Regions from separate parts of the Thioalkalivibrio sp. ALE23 genome, predicted to be linked through region 2. Evidence: predicted binding sites of a transcription regulator. Region 2 holds the regulator's gene; the other holds the start of a gene.

Region 1 (8,361 bases), on a different contig from region 2:
CGTCCTGCATGCGGTTGGCCAGCTCGATGTTGGCGGCCTCGTCGAAGCGCGCCCGCAGCTCGATCACCACGGTCACTTCCTTGCCGTTGCGCGCGGCCTCGATCAGGGTCTCGACCAGAGGCGAGCGGGTGCCGGTGCGGTACAGGGTCTGCTTGATCGCCAGCACGTCCGGGTCGCTGGCGGCCTGGCGCAGGAACTCCACCACCGGCATGAACGACTCGTAGGGGTGGTGCAGCAGCAGGTCGTGTTCGCGCACGCAGTGGAAGATCTGTTCGGCGCCCACGTGCGGGCGCGGCAGCGCGGGCACGAACGGCGGGAACTTGAGATCCGGGCGGTCGACCAGGTCGTGGACCGCCATCAGGCGATTGAGGTTGACCAGGCCGGTGACCTGGTAGAGGGCCTCTTCCGTCAGGTTGAACTGCTGCAGCAGGAAGCGGGCGACCTCCTCGGGGCAGTTGTCCGCGACCTCCAGGCGCACCGCGGCGCCGTAGTTGCGCTGCGGCAGCTCGCCCTCCAGCGCGTTGAGCAGGTCGTCGATCTCTTCTTCCTGCACGAACAGGTCGGAGTTGCGGGTGAGCCGGAACTGGTAGCAGCCGGTGGCCTGCATGCCGCGGAACAGCTCGCCGACATGGGCGTGCAGGATGGAGGAGAGCAGCACGAAATCGTTGTCGCCGGAGGCGACCTCCGGCGGCAGGCGCACCAGGCGCGGGAGCGAGCGCGGCGCCTGCACCACCGCGCGGCCGGATTCGCGACCGAAGGCGTCCTTGCCCTGCAGGGTCACGATGAAGTTGAGGCTCTTGTTGAGGATGCGCGGGAACGGATGGGCCGGGTCCAGGCCGATGGGCGTGAGCACCGGCTGCAGCTGCTCGCGGAAGTAGTCCCGCACCCACGCCTGCTGCTCCGGCGTCCAGTGGGTGCGGCGCACGAAGTGGATGCCCTCGGCGGCCAGCGCCGGGATCAGTTCGTCGTTGAGGATCGCGTACTGCTCGTCCACCAGCTGGTGCGCGGCCGGGCTGATGCGGCGCAGCTGTTCCTGCGCGGACAGACCGTCGGGGCCGGGCGCGCTGACGTTCAGTTCGACCTGCTGCAGCAGCGAACCGACGCGGACCTCGAAGAACTCGTCGAGATTGGTCGAGGAGATGCTGAGATAACGCAGGCGTTCCAGCAGAGGAAAGCCGGGCTCCCGCGCGAGTTCCAGCACCCGGCGGTTGAATTCCAGCAGCGAGAGTTCACGGTTGAGAAAACGGTCGTTGGCTTCCAAGTCGGTATCCTGCATCGGGGACGGGTACATCGCGGAATCTGCCCAGTCCAGCACGGCGATGTTACGTTGCGAAGAAAAGGTATCACGATGCCCGCACCCGCGGCCCGGCAAAGGTCGAGTGGTGTACTCGGGAATTGCATCGCCCGCCCAAGGTGACTATCGTTAGCGGGTTCGGGATCGCCCGTGAAGGGGCGGTCCCCGCGAGACATCACCACGAATAACGAACGAACGCGAAGAAGGAGGTCCCATGACCTACGAACTGCCCGATCTGCCGTACGCGAAGGACGCACTGGAGCCCCACATCTCCGCCGAGACGCTGGAATACCATCACGACAAGCACCACGCGACCTACGTGACCAAGCTCAACGGCCTGCTGCCGGGCTCCGAGTTCGAGAATGCCTCGCTGGAGGACATCATCAAGAAGGCCCCGGCCGGCGGCATCTTCAACAACGGCGCCCAGGTCTGGAACCACACCTTCTACTTCAACTGCATGGGCCCGAATGCCGGTGGCGAGCCCTCCGGCAAGCTGGCGGATGCCATCAACAGCGCCTTCGGTTCGTTCGACGCCTTCAAGGAAAAGTTCAACGAGATGGCGGTCGGCAACTTCGGTTCCGGCTGGACCTGGCTGGTGCAGAATGGCGACGGCTCGCTGGAGATCGTCAATACCTCGAACGCCGCGAACCCGATGCGCGACGGCCAGACCCCGCTGCTGACCTGCGACGTGTGGGAGCATGCCTACTACATCGATTATCGCAACGCGCGCCCGAAGTACCTCGAGAACTTCTGGAGCGTGGTGAACTGGGACTTCGTCGCCCGGCAGATGCAGTAAGATCGGCGACGAGCCCGGCGGGTTCCCGCAAGAGGGTTCCGCGCCGGGTGTCCGACCCGCATTCCGGAAGCCGGCGGCACCACCGCCGGCTTTCGCGTTTGGAGAACGGAACATGAACGATTTCCTGCAGCAGACCTACAATCGCCTGCCGGTCGCCTTCGAGCGCGGCGAGGGTGCCTGGTTGTGGGACACCGAGGGCCGGCGCTATCTGGATGCCCTGTCGGGCATCGCGGTCTGCGGCCTGGGACATGCGCATCCGCGGGTGGCCAGCGCGGTCTGTGATCAGGCCTCCACCCTGGTGCACACCTCCAACCTCTACCGGGTTCCGCTGCAGGAGAACCTGGCTCGGCGGCTGTGCTCGCTGGCCGGCATGGAGCGCGCGTTCTTCTGCAACTCCGGGGCCGAGGCCAACGAGGCCGCGATCAAGCTGGCGCGGCTGCACGGACGGGCGAAGGGCATCGAGCGCCCGCGCGTGATCGTGATGGACGGGAGCTTCCACGGGCGCACCATGGCGACCCTGTCCGCCACCGGCAATGCGAAGATCCAGGCCGGGTTCGAGCCGCTGGTCGAGGGGTTCGAACATGTGCCCTACGGCGATGCGGACGCGGTGGCGGCACTGGCCGGACAGGAAGACATCGTGGCCATCCTGGTCGAGCCGGTCACCGGCGAGGGCGGAATCCGCATCCCCCCCGACGGCTACCTGCGCCGCCTGCGGGAGATCGCCGATGCCAGCGGCTGGCTGCTGATGCTGGACGAGATCCAGGCCGGCATCGGTCGTACCGGCCAGTGGTTCGCGTTCCAGCATGAAGGCATCATTCCGGATGTGGTGAGCCTGGCCAAGGGGCTGGGCAACGGCATTCCCATCGGGGCGAATCTGGTGGCGGGGGCGGCCCGCGACCTGTTCCGGCCGGGGATGCACGGCACCACCTTCGGCGGCGGTCCGCTGGTGTCGCGCGCGGCGCTGGCGGTGCTGGACGTGATGCAGGAGGAGGCCCTGTGCGAGCAGGCCGAACGCCAGGGGCAGGCACTGCGCCGGCAGCTGGAGGATCGCCTGGGCCACCGGCCGGAGGTCGTGGAGATCCGCGGCCGCGGCCTGATGCTGGGGATCGAGCTGGATCGGCCGGCCGGCGAGCTGGTGGGACAGGCGCTGGAGGCCGGGCTGATCCTGAACGTGACGGCGGAGCGGGTGATCCGGTTGCTGCCGCCGCTGATCATTGACGACAAACAGGTCACGCAGATCGCGAACGGCGTGGCCGACCGGGTGGATGCGTTTCTGGCATCCGGGGCCACCAGGGAGGCTTCTGCATGAATCCGCGCCATTTTCTTTCCTTTCTCGATCTGTCCGCCGAAGAGACGCGCGCGGTGCTGCACCGCGCGATCGAGCTGAAACGCCAGCTGAAGGCGGGCGAACACCATGACGACCTGCTGCGAGGCAAGACCCTCGGAATGATCTTCGAGAAGTCGTCGACCCGCACCCGGGTGTCCTTCGAGGTGGGCATGCAGCAGCTCGGCGGCAACGCGCTGTTTCTGTCGCCGCGGGATACCCAGCTCGGGCGGGGCGAGCCCATCGAGGACACCGCACGGGTCCTCTCGCGCATGGTGGACTGCGTGATGATCCGCACCTACGAGCACGAAAAGGTGGAGCTGTTCGCGCGCCATTCCTCGGTGCCGGTGATCAACGGGCTGACCGATCTGGAACACCCCGCGCAGCTGCTGGCGGATCTGCAGACCTTCTTCGAATACCGTGGCGACATCCGCGGCAAGCGCGTGGCCTGGATCGGCGACGGCAACAACATGTGCCACAGCTACATGTACGCCGCCCATCTGCTGGACTTCGAGCTGGTGGCGGCCTGTCCCGAGGGTTACGACCCGGAGGCCTCGGTGCTGGAGGCGACCCGCGATCACGTGAGCGTGACCCGCGATGCCGGCGAGGCGGCCGCGGGTGCGGATCTGGTGGTGACCGACGTGTGGGCGAGCATGGGCCAGGAACAGGAGAAGAGCGCGCGGCGCCAGGCGTTTGCCGGGTTCTTCGTGGATCAGGCCCTGATGGATCGCGCGCAGCCGGATGCCCTGTTCATGCACTGCCTTCCGGCGCATCGCGAGGAAGAGGTGGCCACCGACGTGCTGGAAGGCCCGCAGAGCGTGGTCTGGGACGAAGCGGAAAATCGCCTGCATGCGCAGAAGGCATTGATGGAATTCCTGGTGCGCGCGGCGGACTGACGCATGCAGGAGACGACCGGGGAGGGGGAGCGAACGCCGCCGCAGGGCGCCGGCGGCGGTCCCGGACAGGATCACGGCGAATCCCCCGCCGGAAGCGCGCTGCGCGCGCGCATCGGTCTGTTCCTCGGGCCGCTGGTCTTCGTGGTCTTTCTGCTGGTCCCGCCGCCGGAGGCCTTCTCCCCGGAGGCCTGGCGGGTCCTGGGCCTGACCCTGTTCATGGCCGTGTGGTGGATCAGCGAGGCGCTGCCCATTCCGGTCACGGCCCTGCTGCCCATCGCGTTGCTGCCACTGACCGGCGTGGTGGCGATGGACGAGGCTACCGCACCCTACGCCAATCCCACCATCTTCCTGTTCATGGGCGGTTTCGCGATCGCCCTGGCGGTGCAGCGCTGGGGCCTGCACCAGCGGCTGGCGCTGGCGATCCTGTCGCGTTCCGGCCGCGGGCTGCACACCCTGGTGGGCGCCTTCATGCTGGCCACCGCCGGGTTGTCGATGTGGGTCAGCAATACCGCCACCGCGGCCCTGATGCTGCCGATCGCGCTGTCGGTGCTGGGGCTGATGGAGCGCGACGGGGGGCAGGGCCTGCAGGGCATGGCGCCGGACAGCCGCAGTCCGGGGCTGGCGCTGCTGCTGGGCATCGCTTTCGCGGCCAACATCGGCGGCATGGCCACCATCATCGGTTCCCCGCCCAATGCGCTGACCGTCGCGTTTCTCAATGACCGCTACGAGCTCGGGATCGGTTTCATCGACTGGATGCTGCTGGGCCTGCCGCTGTCGCTGACGCTGCTGCTCATTGCCTGGATCCTGCTGACCCGCTGGGTGTTCCCGGTGCACCGCATCCGTCTCAACGGGCTCGACCGCATGCTGCAGGAGCAGGTAGGCGATCTGGGGCCGTGGAGCCATGCGGAGTTGCGCGTGGCGACGGTGTTCCTGCTGGTGGCGCTGGCCTGGATGTTTCGTCCCCTGCTGGAGGCGTGGCTGCCGCTGGAACTGACGGACGCCGGGATCGCGATCCTCGGGGCCGGGCTGCTGTTCCTGATCCCTTCCGGGGCCTCGGGTCAGCGGCGGCTGCTGTGCTGGGACAACACGCGGGAGCTGCCCTGGGGGGTGCTGCTGCTCGTGGGTGGCGGTCTCAGTCTCGGTTCCGCCATCGAATCCTCGGGCCTGGCGGAACTGACCGCCGAGGCGCTGATGGGTGCGCAGGCGTGGCCGCTGCTGCTGGTGATCGCGGGGGTGGTGCTGGTCACGATGACCCTCAGCCACGTGACCAGCAATACCGCCACTGCCGCCACCCTGCTGCCACTGGTGGCCGCGCTCGCGCTGCGCATGGAAGTGCCGGTGGGGCTGATGACCCTGCCGGTGGCGTTCGCCGCGTCGGTTGCATTCATGTTGCCGGTGGCCACGCCGCCCAACGCCATCGTGTTTGCCTCCAATCGCCTGCGCGTGGTGGACATGATCCGCGGCGGGGCCCTGCTGTCGATGGTCGCCATCGTGCTGGTCAGCCTCGCGGTGTATGCGCTCGCCGAGCCGTTGCTGCTGCGGCACGTGGGCTGAGTGCGTGGGGAGGCGTGTGACCCGCGCGGCTCAAGTCAGGCCGCGGCCGGCCGCTAGCGGGGGCGAGAGACTCGCAGCATGGCGCCCGTAATCCCGGGCGCGAAGAAAGCTTCAAGGGAGAGAGAGATGCTCAGGAATATCCGGATCGGAACCCGCCTGATGGGCGGCGTCACCCTCGTGGTGGTCGCGGTCGTGGTGCTCACGCTGGTGGTGGTGATGAACAGCCTCGGCAACATGGCGGACCGCGCGGAACAGCGTGAACTCAACGACCTGAGTGAACTGCTGATCCGGCAGCTCGATCAGGAGGCCGATCGCGGGACCGCGATGGCACAGGCCGTGGCCGCCATTCCGGACGTGCAACAGGCCTTCGCCCGGCGGGACCGCGAACAGCTGCATGCGATGACCGTACCGGGTTTCGATCACCTCTACGAGGAATACGGCGTACGCCAGTATCAGTTCCATACGCCGCCGGCGACGTCCTTCCTGCGGGCGCACCGTCCGGATCGCTACGACGATGACCTCTCCGGGTTCCGCCAGACCGTGGTCGACACCAACCGCGACCGCCGGCCGATCTCCGGGCTCGAGGAAGGGGCGGCCGGCCTGGGCATCCGCGGCATCGTCCCGGTCTCCCACGAAGGTGAACATATCGGATCGCTGGAATTCGGCATGGCGTTCGACGATGCCTTCTTCGAGGACTTTACGGCGGATACGGAAGCCCCGGTGGCCCTCTACCTGCAGCGCGACGGGACCTTCGAGGCCTTCGGCAGCACCATCAACGGCGACTCGACCTTCAACCGTGAGGAAATGGAGCGGATTGCCGGCGGTGAGGAACTGGTGCGCCGGACCGAGCACGACGGCCGCCCGATGGCGGTGGTCGGGCGTCCGGTGGAGGATTTCTCCGGCGAGCCGGTGGGCGTGCTGGAGCTGATGGTCGATCGCAGCGATTACGTGGCGATGGCCCGCAATGCCACGGCTACCGTGGTGGGCGTGGGCGTGGTCGCCATCGGTCTTGGCCTCCTGCTGGCCTGGCTGCTGTCGCGCAGTATCGTGCGGCCGCTGCGCGATACGGTCGAGCGTCTGGACGACATCGCGTCCGGCGACGGGGACCTGACGCGCCGGCTGGAGGCCGACGGCAACAACGAGTTGGGGGATCTGGCGGCGGCGTTCAACCGTTTTGTGGGCAAGATCCAGGACCTGGTCAAGGAAGTCGCCGCCGGTGGCGATCAGGTGGCGGCCGCGGCCAATGAGCTGTCCGCAACCAGCGAACAGACCAACGGTCAGGTCACGCGGCAGAAGGACGAGGTCGACCAGGTGGCCACCGCGATGAACGAGATGACCGCGACGGTTGCCGAGGTTGCGCGCAACGCCTCGGATGCGGCTACCGCGGCGCAGACCACCGACAAGGATGCCGACGCCGGGCGCGAGCTGGTGCAACAGACGGTGCAGTCGATCAACCACCTGACCTCGCAGGTGGACAACACCGCCGAGGTGATCGAGCGGCTGTCGACCGATGCCGAGGAGATTAACAAGGTGCTGGAGGTGATCGGCGACATCGCCGATCAGACCAACCTGCTGGCGCTGAACGCGGCCATCGAGGCGGCGCGGGCCGGCGAGCAGGGCCGCGGCTTCGCGGTCGTGGCCGACGAGGTGCGGACCCTGGCGAGCCGGACCCAGGATTCGACCCAGGAGATCCAGGGTATGATCGAACGCGTCCAGAACGGCACGCGCGAGGCGGTTCAGGCGATGGAAGAAGGCAAGAACCGGGCGCATTCGAGCCGCGAGAAGGTGAACGAGGCGGGCGAGTCGCTGGAGTCGATCACGCAGTCGGTGACCACCATCTCGGAGATGAATACGCAGATCGCCAGCGCGGCCGAGGAACAGTCCTCGGTGGCCGAGGAGATCAACCGCAACATCTCCAACATCACCCAGGTGCTGGACGAGACGGCCAGCGGCTCGCGCGAGATCGCGAATGCCTCGGAAGAGCTGTCGAAGCTGGCTTCCGAACAGCAGCAGCGGGTGGGGCACTTCCGGGTCTGATCCGGTCCCGAGGGGGCGGGCACGTGCCGCCCCCTGTCATTTGCGGGTTCAGGAGCCCTCGGTATGGCGGTCGGCCGCGGCCCGGGCCGGATCAAAGCGCGACTCGAGGTAGTCGATGATCGCGCCCGATTCGTACAGCCAGCGCACGCTGCCGTCTTCTTCCTCGATCCGCAGGCAGGGGACCTGCAGCTTGCCGCCTTCCGTCTGCAGGGTTTCGCGGTGTTCGCCGGCCGGCTGGGCATTGCGCAGTTCGATGTCCAGTGACAGGCGCTGCATGGCACGGCGCGCCTTGATGCAGAACGGACAGGCGGGGAAGTGGTAGAGCGCGAGGGCGCGGGTCTGTTCGTCCACCCGTGCCTGTTCTTCGGGGTCACGCTGGATTCCGCGCGGGCGGGTCACCTTCTCGCCCACGAGCATGAAGGGCGTGAGAACCAGGCGCACGCCGCGGAAAAAGAGTCGG
Region 2 (8,361 bases):
GTCTTGCCCACCCCGCCCTTCTGGTTGGCTACTGCCCAGATCTTCATGCGACGTCCTCTCGTGGCTAAGGCGACGGCAATTCGTCACGCAGCTGTTCCGGTTCCCGTTGTCCGTCCTCGCGCGGGGGGGCCCCGGGCAGCACCACGATCGCCACCCGGCGGTTTTCCGCCCGCCCGGCCGCGGTCTCGTTGTCGGCCACGGGTCGGTGTTCCCCGTGCCCCAGCGCCACCATGTCGGCCGGGTCCATGCCCTGCTGTTCGAACATCCTGACCACTGTGGCCGCCCGCGCGGCGGACAGTTCCCAGTTGGAAGGATAGACCTCCGTGGTGATCGGGACATTATCGGTATGCCCCTCGACGTGAATGCGCGCCGCGCGCGGCGCCAGCACCCCCGCGATATCTTCCAGCACGGGCTCCGCATCCGGGTTCAGGGTGGCCTCGCCGCTGGGGAACAGCAACTGGCTGGTGATCTCGATCTCCAGCCAGTAGGTGTCCCGCGTCACGTCCACCTGCCCGTCCTCGATCATCGGTGCCATCGCCGATTCGATCTCGGCGGCCACCTCGGCGATCTCGTCCAGCAGGCCCTGCAGGTCTTCGTCACCGCGCTCCTCGAACAGACCCGAGGCCGCCCGGTCCAGCGCTTGCGGGCCGTCGTCCAGCAACCCCGGCCGGATGTCGATGGGTGCCAGCGTACGCGGTACGTCCGCGTCCGACGGTGGCGCGACCACGCCGGGATCGCCGACCTGGATCGGCTCCAGCTGCCCCGGGGTCCCGAAGGCTTCCACCAGCGAATCGGACAGCACCCGGTACTTGCCCTCGTCGACCGAGGAGATCGCATACATCACCACGAAAAACGCGAGCAGCAACGTCACCAGATCGCCATAGGGGATCGCCCAGGCTTCGTGGTTGGCTTCCTCCTCCTGACGTTTGCGCCGGGCCATGTCCGTCCTACCCGTGCACGTAGCCGCCGAGCTTGCTCTCGATGTTGCGGGGATTCTCCCCCTCCGCGATCGCGATCAGACCCTCCATCAGCATCTCCTGGTGACGGGAGCGTTCCTGCACCAGCGCCTTCAGCTTGTTCGCCACCGGCAGGAACAGCAGATTCGCCGAAGCGATCCCGTAGACCGTGGCCACGAACGCGGCCGCGATCCCGGCGCCCAGACGATCCGGATCGGTCAGGTTCTGCATCACGGCCATCAGCCCCATGACCGCGCCCACGATGCCGAGCGTGGGCGCATACACCCCCATGCTCTCGAAGACCCTGGCGCCCTGCAGATCGAAGGCCTCGCGGTTGTCCACGTCGGATTCCAGGATCTGCCGGATCACCTGCGGCTCGGTTCCGTCCACCAGCAGCTGCAGCCCCTTGCGGGCGAACGGGTCGCGTTCCTCTTCGGCCACGCTCTCCAGTCCGAGTAGTCCTTCCTTGCGGGCGATGTTCGACCATTCCACCACGCGCCGAATCATCGCCGCGTTGTCGATCGCCGGCGGACGAAAGACCCACGGCAGCATCTTCATGCCGTGCGTGAAGACCCCCAGACGCGCCTGCACCAGGGTCGCGCCGAGGGTGCCCAGCACCACGATGATGAACGCCGCGGCATTCCACAGCGCGCCGATCCCGCTTCCCTTGGCGATGCTTCCGCCCAGCACCGCAACGAGCCCCAGGAGAATCCCGATGAGGCTCAGGATATCCATGTCAGCAGAACCCCTTGACCAGGGCCGGTCCAATCTCCGGCAACGGATACACGTGGTCCGTCAATCCGGCCTCGGCGACCGCCGCCGGCATGCCGTACACCACCGAGGTCGCCGCATCCTGCGACCACACCAGGGCCCCGCAACCCTTCAGCGCGCGCACGCCCTCGCGGCCGTCCGCCCCCATGCCGGTCAGGATGATGGCCAGGACCTGGCCGCGCAGCGCATCGACGGCCGATTCGAAGGCCGCGTCCACACTCGGCTTGTAGATGGTGCCCGCCGGACTCTCGGTCACCCGCACGCGGGTCTGGGAACCGCGTTCCAGCGTCAGCTGCTGGCCACCGGGGGCCAGCAGAGCCGTGCCCGGGCGCAGGAAGTCGCCGTCCACCGCCTGCTTGATGCGGATCGGGCAGATCGCGTCCAGCCGCTCGGCAAACGCCGGGGTGAAGCTTGCCGGCATGTGCTGGACCAGCACCACCGGGAGCGGGAAGTTCGCCGGCAGGTGCTTGAGCACCTCCTGCAACGCCACCGGCCCGCCGGTGGAGGTCCCGATCAGCACCGCGCGCAGGGAACTGAGCGGTGCCGGCGGACGGGCCACCGGCGGCTTGGGCGTCTCGCGCGCGGTTTCGCTCGCCTTGCGGTCCGCAGCCTGCCGGCGTTCCGACACGGGTGCCTCGGTTTTCGGCCGGTCCCCTCCCGGCGCACTGGAGGAACGCGCGCGGCTGCGCGCCAGACTGCGGACCCGCCGGCGCAGCAGGGCACGCGCACTGTCTTCGTCCCCGGCCATGTCGGAGAAGCGTTTGGGCAGAAAGTCGACCGCCCCGGCCTCCAGCGCATCCAGGGTCGCCTGGGCACCCTCGGTGGTCAGGCTGGAGAACATCAGGATCGGTCGCGGATGGTCGGCCATGATCTTGCGGACCGCCGTGATGCCGTCCATCACCGGCATCTCGATGTCCATGGTCACGACATCCGGGTCCAGTTCCTTCACGGCGTCGACCGCCTTCTGGCCATCCTCGGCCGTACCCACGACCTCGATCCCGATATCCGCGTTCAGGATCTCCGCAATCCGGCGTCGGAAAAACCCGGAATCATCCACCACCAGAACCTTGACCGGCATCCTCAGCCCTCAGCTCGTCGGGCGGCCCGGCGCGCGCGCCCGATGCCCGGTACCTGATTCACCAGCAGGGTGACCAGGTCCGAGACATCCAGAATGAGTGCAATGCCACCATCGCCGGTAATGGTCGCCCCCGCCAGGCCCTTGACCCCCTGAAGATTCTGGCCCAGGGGCTTGATGACAACCTCTTCCTGCCCCACCAGACCATCCACTACCAGGCCGACCTTGCGGTCGGCCGCATGGACCACGACCACATGGGCGTTCTCGCGGGGTTGTGGTTCCACGCCGGGCTTCGCCCAGCGCGACAGATAATGGATCGGCAGGGTCTGGTTGCGCACCACGATGACTTCCTGCTCGTCCACGTAATGGGTCTGGGTGAGGTCCAGGTCGAGGATCTCGGAAACCGCCGCCAGCGGGATCGCGAAACGCCGTTCGCCCAGGATCACCATCAGCGCCGGCAGGATCGCCAGGGTCAGCGGCAGCTTTACCCGCAGCGTGGTGCCGACGCCCACCTCCGAATCGATCTCCACGGTGCCGTTGAGCTGGTTCAGGCTGGTCTTGACCACGTCCATGCCCACGCCCCGGCCGGAGACATCCGAGATCTCGGCCTTGGTCGAAAAGCCGGCCATGAAGATCACGTTGAAGGCCTCGCGGTCGGTCATGCGCTCGGCCATCGCGGGCTCCATCAGCTCCTTTTCCACCGCCTTGCGGCGCAGGGCCTCCGGATCCATGCCGCGTCCGTCGTCCTTGATGATCAGGGCGATATGGTCGCCCTCCTGGGCGGCCCCGAGGACCACCGTGCCGCGTCGCGGCTTGCCGGCCGCCTCGCGCTCGTCGGGCATCTCGATCCCGTGGTCCACCGCATTGCGCACCAGATGCACCATCGGGTCCGACAGGGCCTCGACCAGGTTCTTGTCGAGGTCGGTCTCCTCGCCAAAGATCTCCAGATCGATTTCCTTGCCCAGGTTACGCGACAGATCACGAATCACGCGCGGAAAGCGATTGAAGACCTTCTTCACCGGCTGCATGCGGGTCTTCATCACCGACGCCTGGAGATCCGAGGTCACCAGCGCCAGCGAACTGATCGCCTTGCCCAGTTCATCGTCCACGTGCTCGGAGCGCAGCATGCTGAGCCGGTTGCGCACCAGGACCAGCTCGCCCACAAGATTCATGATCTCGTCGAGCCGCTCGGTATCCACGCGCACCGAGGTTTCGCCCTGGTGTCCACCGCCGCCCTGGCCGCCGCCCCCGGTACTCCCGCCGGCGCCGCCACCGCCGGAAGCGCCGCCGCGCGCACCGCCGGAGGCGGGCGCAGGACCGGAACTTTCCGCTTTCTGTTCCTTTTCCTTCCCGGCCATGTCCCCGGGCGAGGCTGCCGCCGGTTCTGCGGCGGGCCCGGTGTCCGCATCTCCGGTGCCGCCCGCCGCGGCGGCGGACGGGCCCGGCTCGGCCGGTTCGGCCGGGGCTGTCGGTGGACCAGCGCCTTTCGCCTGCAGTTCGTCAAGCAGGCTCTCGAACTCATCGTCGGTGATCTCGTCGTCGCCACCACCCGCGTCACCGCCATCCGCGGCCGCGACCTCCGGGGCCGACTCCGCTGCCGTGCCCGGATCCACCGGCTTCGGTGGCTGGTCTCCGTGCAGGCTGTCCAGCAGGGCCTCGAACTCGTCGTCGGTGATCTCGTCCCCGGCACCCACGCGGACTTCGTCATCGCCCGGCGCGTCATCCGCTGCCGGCTCCGGCGCGGACGGCGACTCGGCCGCTTCCTCCAGCGCCTCCGACGGCCAGTCGTCGGCCGTCGCCGGCGCTGCCTCCCCGGCCGGGGCCGCGTCCGGCGTTTCTTCCGCGACCGGGGCGGCTTCGTCCCCGCCGCCGACGGGGACCGTTTCGTTGCGGGCCATGCGTCGCAGGGTGTCGACCAGATCTTCGGGCGCCGGCGTCGGCTCCTGGCCGTCGCGCAGCTCGCCGAACATCACGTTGAGGGTGTCCAGCACCCGCAGCATGGTGTCCATGAGCTGGCCGTCCACCTGGCGCTCGTGATTGCGCAACAGGTTGAAGACGTCTTCGGCGTTGTGGCACACCGTCACCAGCGGGTCGAGCCCGAGAAAACCGGCCCCGCCCTTGATGGTATGGAAACTGCGGAAGACCGCATTCAGCAGATCGGTATCGTCCGGATGCTGTTCCAGGTCGATCAGCTGTTCGTTCAGGCCTTCCAGCAGCTCCCCCGCCTCGATCAGGAAGTCCTGGAGGATTTCGTCGTTGGGGTCGATGGCCATGCGGTCTCTCCGTTCCGGTGACTCGAATCGTCGGCAGATGGCTGCCGGTGCAAGGGGATCCCGGGACGGACCCTAGAACCCCAGGCTCGACAGCAGATCGTCCACCTCGTCCTGTCCTTGAACGACATCCGTGCCGGAATCTTGAGTGTGGGGCACCGCGGGTCCATGCCCGCGGCGGTCCTCCTCGCGTGCGGTTCGTTCCGCCTCCGGGGCCTTTTCGGCCGCCGACCGGGCATCCTTCTCCAGGCGCCCGGAAGACAGGCGGATCAGCGAGACCAGGTTTTCCTCCAGATCCGTGACCAGACGGATGACCCGCCGGATCACCTGCCCGGTGAGATCCTGGTAGCTCTGTGCCATCAGGACCTGTGACAGCAACCGGCGCAGTTCCTCGGTGTCCTTGCCGGTCTGTTCGAAAAATGCATCGAGTTCGCGCGCGAACTCGCGGAATTCCTCCACCGACAGTTCGCGGTTGCGGAACCGGGTCCATTTTTCGGTGAGTTCCGCGGCACGCCCGGCGAATGCCTCGGCAATCGGCAGGGACGATTCCACCGCATTCAGGGTTTCGTGCGTGGCCTGTTCGGTCTGGGTCACCACGTAACTCAGACGCTCGCGCGCATCCGGAATCTCGTCCTGCGCCAGCTCGACCAGACGCGAATCGCCCCGGAAGCTCTCCAGTGCCTCGTGCAGTTCGCGGGTCAGCTTGCCCAGTTCGTCGAACAGTTCGCGTTCATAAGGCCGCGCGAGCTCCTGGATCAGGCGGCGCGAAGCCTCCTCGTCACCGCCTTCCAGAGCGCCCACCAGCTCCCGCGCCAGCGCGAGCCGGTCATCCCCGGAGGCATTCTCTTGTTCGGTCATCGGGTCTCTCTTGCCGTGTCAGCCGGTCGCGGTATTCAGCCTTGAGCTTCAATACGTTCGAAGATCTTTTCGATCTTCTCCTTGAGTGTCTCGGCCGTGAAGGGCTTCACAATGTAACCGTTCACGCCGGCCTCTGCCGCCTCCACGATCTGATCGCGTTTGGCTTCCGCCGTGACCATCAGCACCGGCAACGATTTCAGCCGCTCGTCCTTGCGTACCTCGCGCAGGAGGTCGATGCCCGGCATGTTGGGCATGTTCCAGTCGGTGATCAGAAAATCGAAGTCGCCGTTCTGCAGCATCGGCAGGGCGGTGCTCCCGTCGTCGGCCTCCATGGTGTTGTTGAAGCCAAGATCCCGCAGGAGATTCTTGATGATGCGCCGCATCGTGGAGAAGTCGTCCACGATCAGGATTTTCATACCCTTGTCCACAGTTCGCTCCGGGAATGTGTTTGAACCTTAGAATATCTGCAGGGACTCGACGTCTTCGAGCCACGAGCCCAGACGCGCCCGCAGACGGTGCACCGCCTGGCTGCGGATCTGGCTGACGCGCGATTCGGTCACGTCCAGCACGGCACCGATCTCGCGCAGGTTGAGTTCTTCGGTGTAGTACAGGTTGAGCACCAGTCGTTCACGCTCGGGCAGATCGCCCAGTGCGCCGGCCAGTTCCTCGCGGAACTCCCCGGCCTCGATGCGCCGCGACGGGGACTGCTCCTGCCCTTCCAGCACGCGATCCGCCTCGCCCTCCGGGCCGCCCACCTCGTCCAGCGCGAACAGATGGGCACCGGCGTGATCATCCAGCATCTGGTAGTAGGTTTCCACCGGGACGCCCAGCTCCTCGGCGATCTCCGGGGCGCGGGCGGCGCGGCCCTCGCGGGCCTCCACCGTCTGCATCGCCTCGGAGATCCGCCGGCTGTTGCGGTGCACCGAGCGCGGCGTCCAGTCGCTGCGACGCAGCTCGTCGATCATCGCCCCGCGGATGCGGATCCCGGCGTAGGTGGCGAAGGTCGCCCCCTGCCCGCCTTCGAACTGCCGCGCGGCCTCGATCAGCCCCACCATGCCCGCCTGCACCAGGTCATCCACCTGCACCGAGGCCGGCAGCCGGGCCATCAGGTGATGGGCGATCCGATTCACCAGCTCGACGTGGTCCGCGACCAGCTGGTCCGGTCCGCCGGTCCCCGCACGGGCGTATCCCGAAAGTCTGTTCTTTGGCGTGTTCATGCGCTTTGCAGCATCCTCTCGACGAAGAATCCAACCCCCCCGCTGGCGCCGCGGGCCACCGGCCAGCCGTCGACCTTGCGCGCGAGCTCGAGGAACGCCCGTCCCGCCGGGCTGCCCGGAGACTGCTGCACCACCGGCGCCCGTTTCTGCACCGCCTGGCGCAGGGCATCATCCAGCGGGATCACGCCCACCAGATCCAGTATGACCTCCGGCAGATAGGTGGAACAAACCGCCTGCAGCTTCTGCATCACCCGTTCCGCGCCGGCACGGCCCTGCACCATGTTCGCGACCACGCGGAACCGGTTCACGCCATGATCCCGATGCAGGACCTTGATCAGCGCATAGGCGTCGGTCATCGATGCCGGCTCGTCGGTGACCACCACCAGGGTCTCCTGCACGGCCTGACAGAAACTGGTCACCGACTCCTGCAACCCGGCGGCGGTATCCACCACCAGCACGTCCAGCGGTCGTGTATACATGCTGAAGGCCTGGATCAGGCCGTGATGTTCCGGCCGGCTCAGGTTGGCCATGGTCGCGATCCCGGACGCGGAAGGCACCACGCGGATTCCCTCCGGGCCCTCGATGATCACGTCTTCCAGATCCTCGACGTCCCCGGTCACCAGGTCGTGCAGCGTCCGCTGCGGACGCAGGCCCAGCAGTACATCGACGTTCGCGAGCCCCAGGTCCGCATCGAACAGCATGACCTCGCGTCCCAGACGGGCCAGTCCGACCGACAGGTTGACCGAGACATTGGTCTTGCCGACCCCGCCCTTGCCCGAGGCCACCGCGACCACCTTCAGGGGCTTAGTGTTGTGTGACATGACGTCCCTTCAGCACCGGTTGAATCATTTCCAGCGGGGCGGGCTCCTCGCCCGCGGCCGGCTCGTCCGCGGATCGCGGTCGCCGCGCCTCGCGTTCCGTCGCCTGGCGCCGCCGCCAGGCCTGCATCGCCTCGTCGACCCAGGCATCGGCCGCCCCGTGCTCGGGTTCCTCCTGCAGCGCCAGGCGGGTCAGATGTCCGGTATCCACGCGATGGAAGTCCTCGGCGATGCGCTGGCCGTCGCTCATGAACGCAACACCCAGCGGCTGGTCCAGCAGTACCGAAAGCACCTCGCCCAGCTGTTCCGCCTCGTCCAGCTTGGTCAGCACCAGGGCCGAGGGTTCGGTGGGGGCGAATGCCTCCAGCACCCGGCGCAGGGCCATGCCCTGGGTGG

Evidence for each region. Region 2 encodes FliA, which starts transcription of late flagellar genes. Its sites were predicted from a motif close to GCTAAAGTTNNNNNNNNNNCNGCCGATA; they were not measured.
Region 1: F573_RS0109870 (methyl-accepting chemotaxis protein) is a predicted target of FliA. The motif match lies at 5,893-5,920, and genes of this name have one in related genera.

What each region holds. Positions count from the first base shown of each region.
Region 1 is NZ_KB900034.1:244,599-252,959, forward strand. Features, by position in the region: gene ppk1 (polyphosphate kinase 1) at 1-1,276, opposite strand, end outside; gene F573_RS0109850 (superoxide dismutase) at 1,509-2,090, shown strand; gene F573_RS0109855 (acetylornithine transaminase) at 2,203-3,399, shown strand; gene argF (ornithine carbamoyltransferase) at 3,396-4,310, shown strand; gene F573_RS0109865 (DASS family sodium-coupled anion symporter) at 4,314-5,864, shown strand; gene F573_RS0109870 (methyl-accepting chemotaxis protein) at 5,991-7,901, shown strand; gene F573_RS0109875 (glutathione S-transferase N-terminal domain-containing protein) at 7,950-8,361, opposite strand, start outside.
Region 2 is NZ_KB900033.1:213,588-221,948, forward strand. Features, by position in the region: gene F573_RS0107760 (ParA family protein) at 1-47, opposite strand, end outside; gene motD (flagellar motor protein MotD) at 65-940, opposite strand; gene F573_RS0107770 (flagellar motor protein) at 948-1,691, opposite strand; gene F573_RS0107775 (chemotaxis response regulator protein-glutamate methylesterase) at 1,693-2,805, opposite strand; gene F573_RS0107780 (chemotaxis protein CheA) at 2,808-5,075, opposite strand; gene F573_RS0107785 (protein phosphatase CheZ) at 5,148-5,930, opposite strand; gene F573_RS0107790 (chemotaxis response regulator CheY) at 5,966-6,346, opposite strand; gene F573_RS0107795 (RNA polymerase sigma factor FliA) at 6,386-7,147, opposite strand; gene F573_RS0107800 (MinD/ParA family protein) at 7,144-7,968, opposite strand; gene flhF (flagellar biosynthesis protein FlhF) at 7,952-8,361, opposite strand, start outside.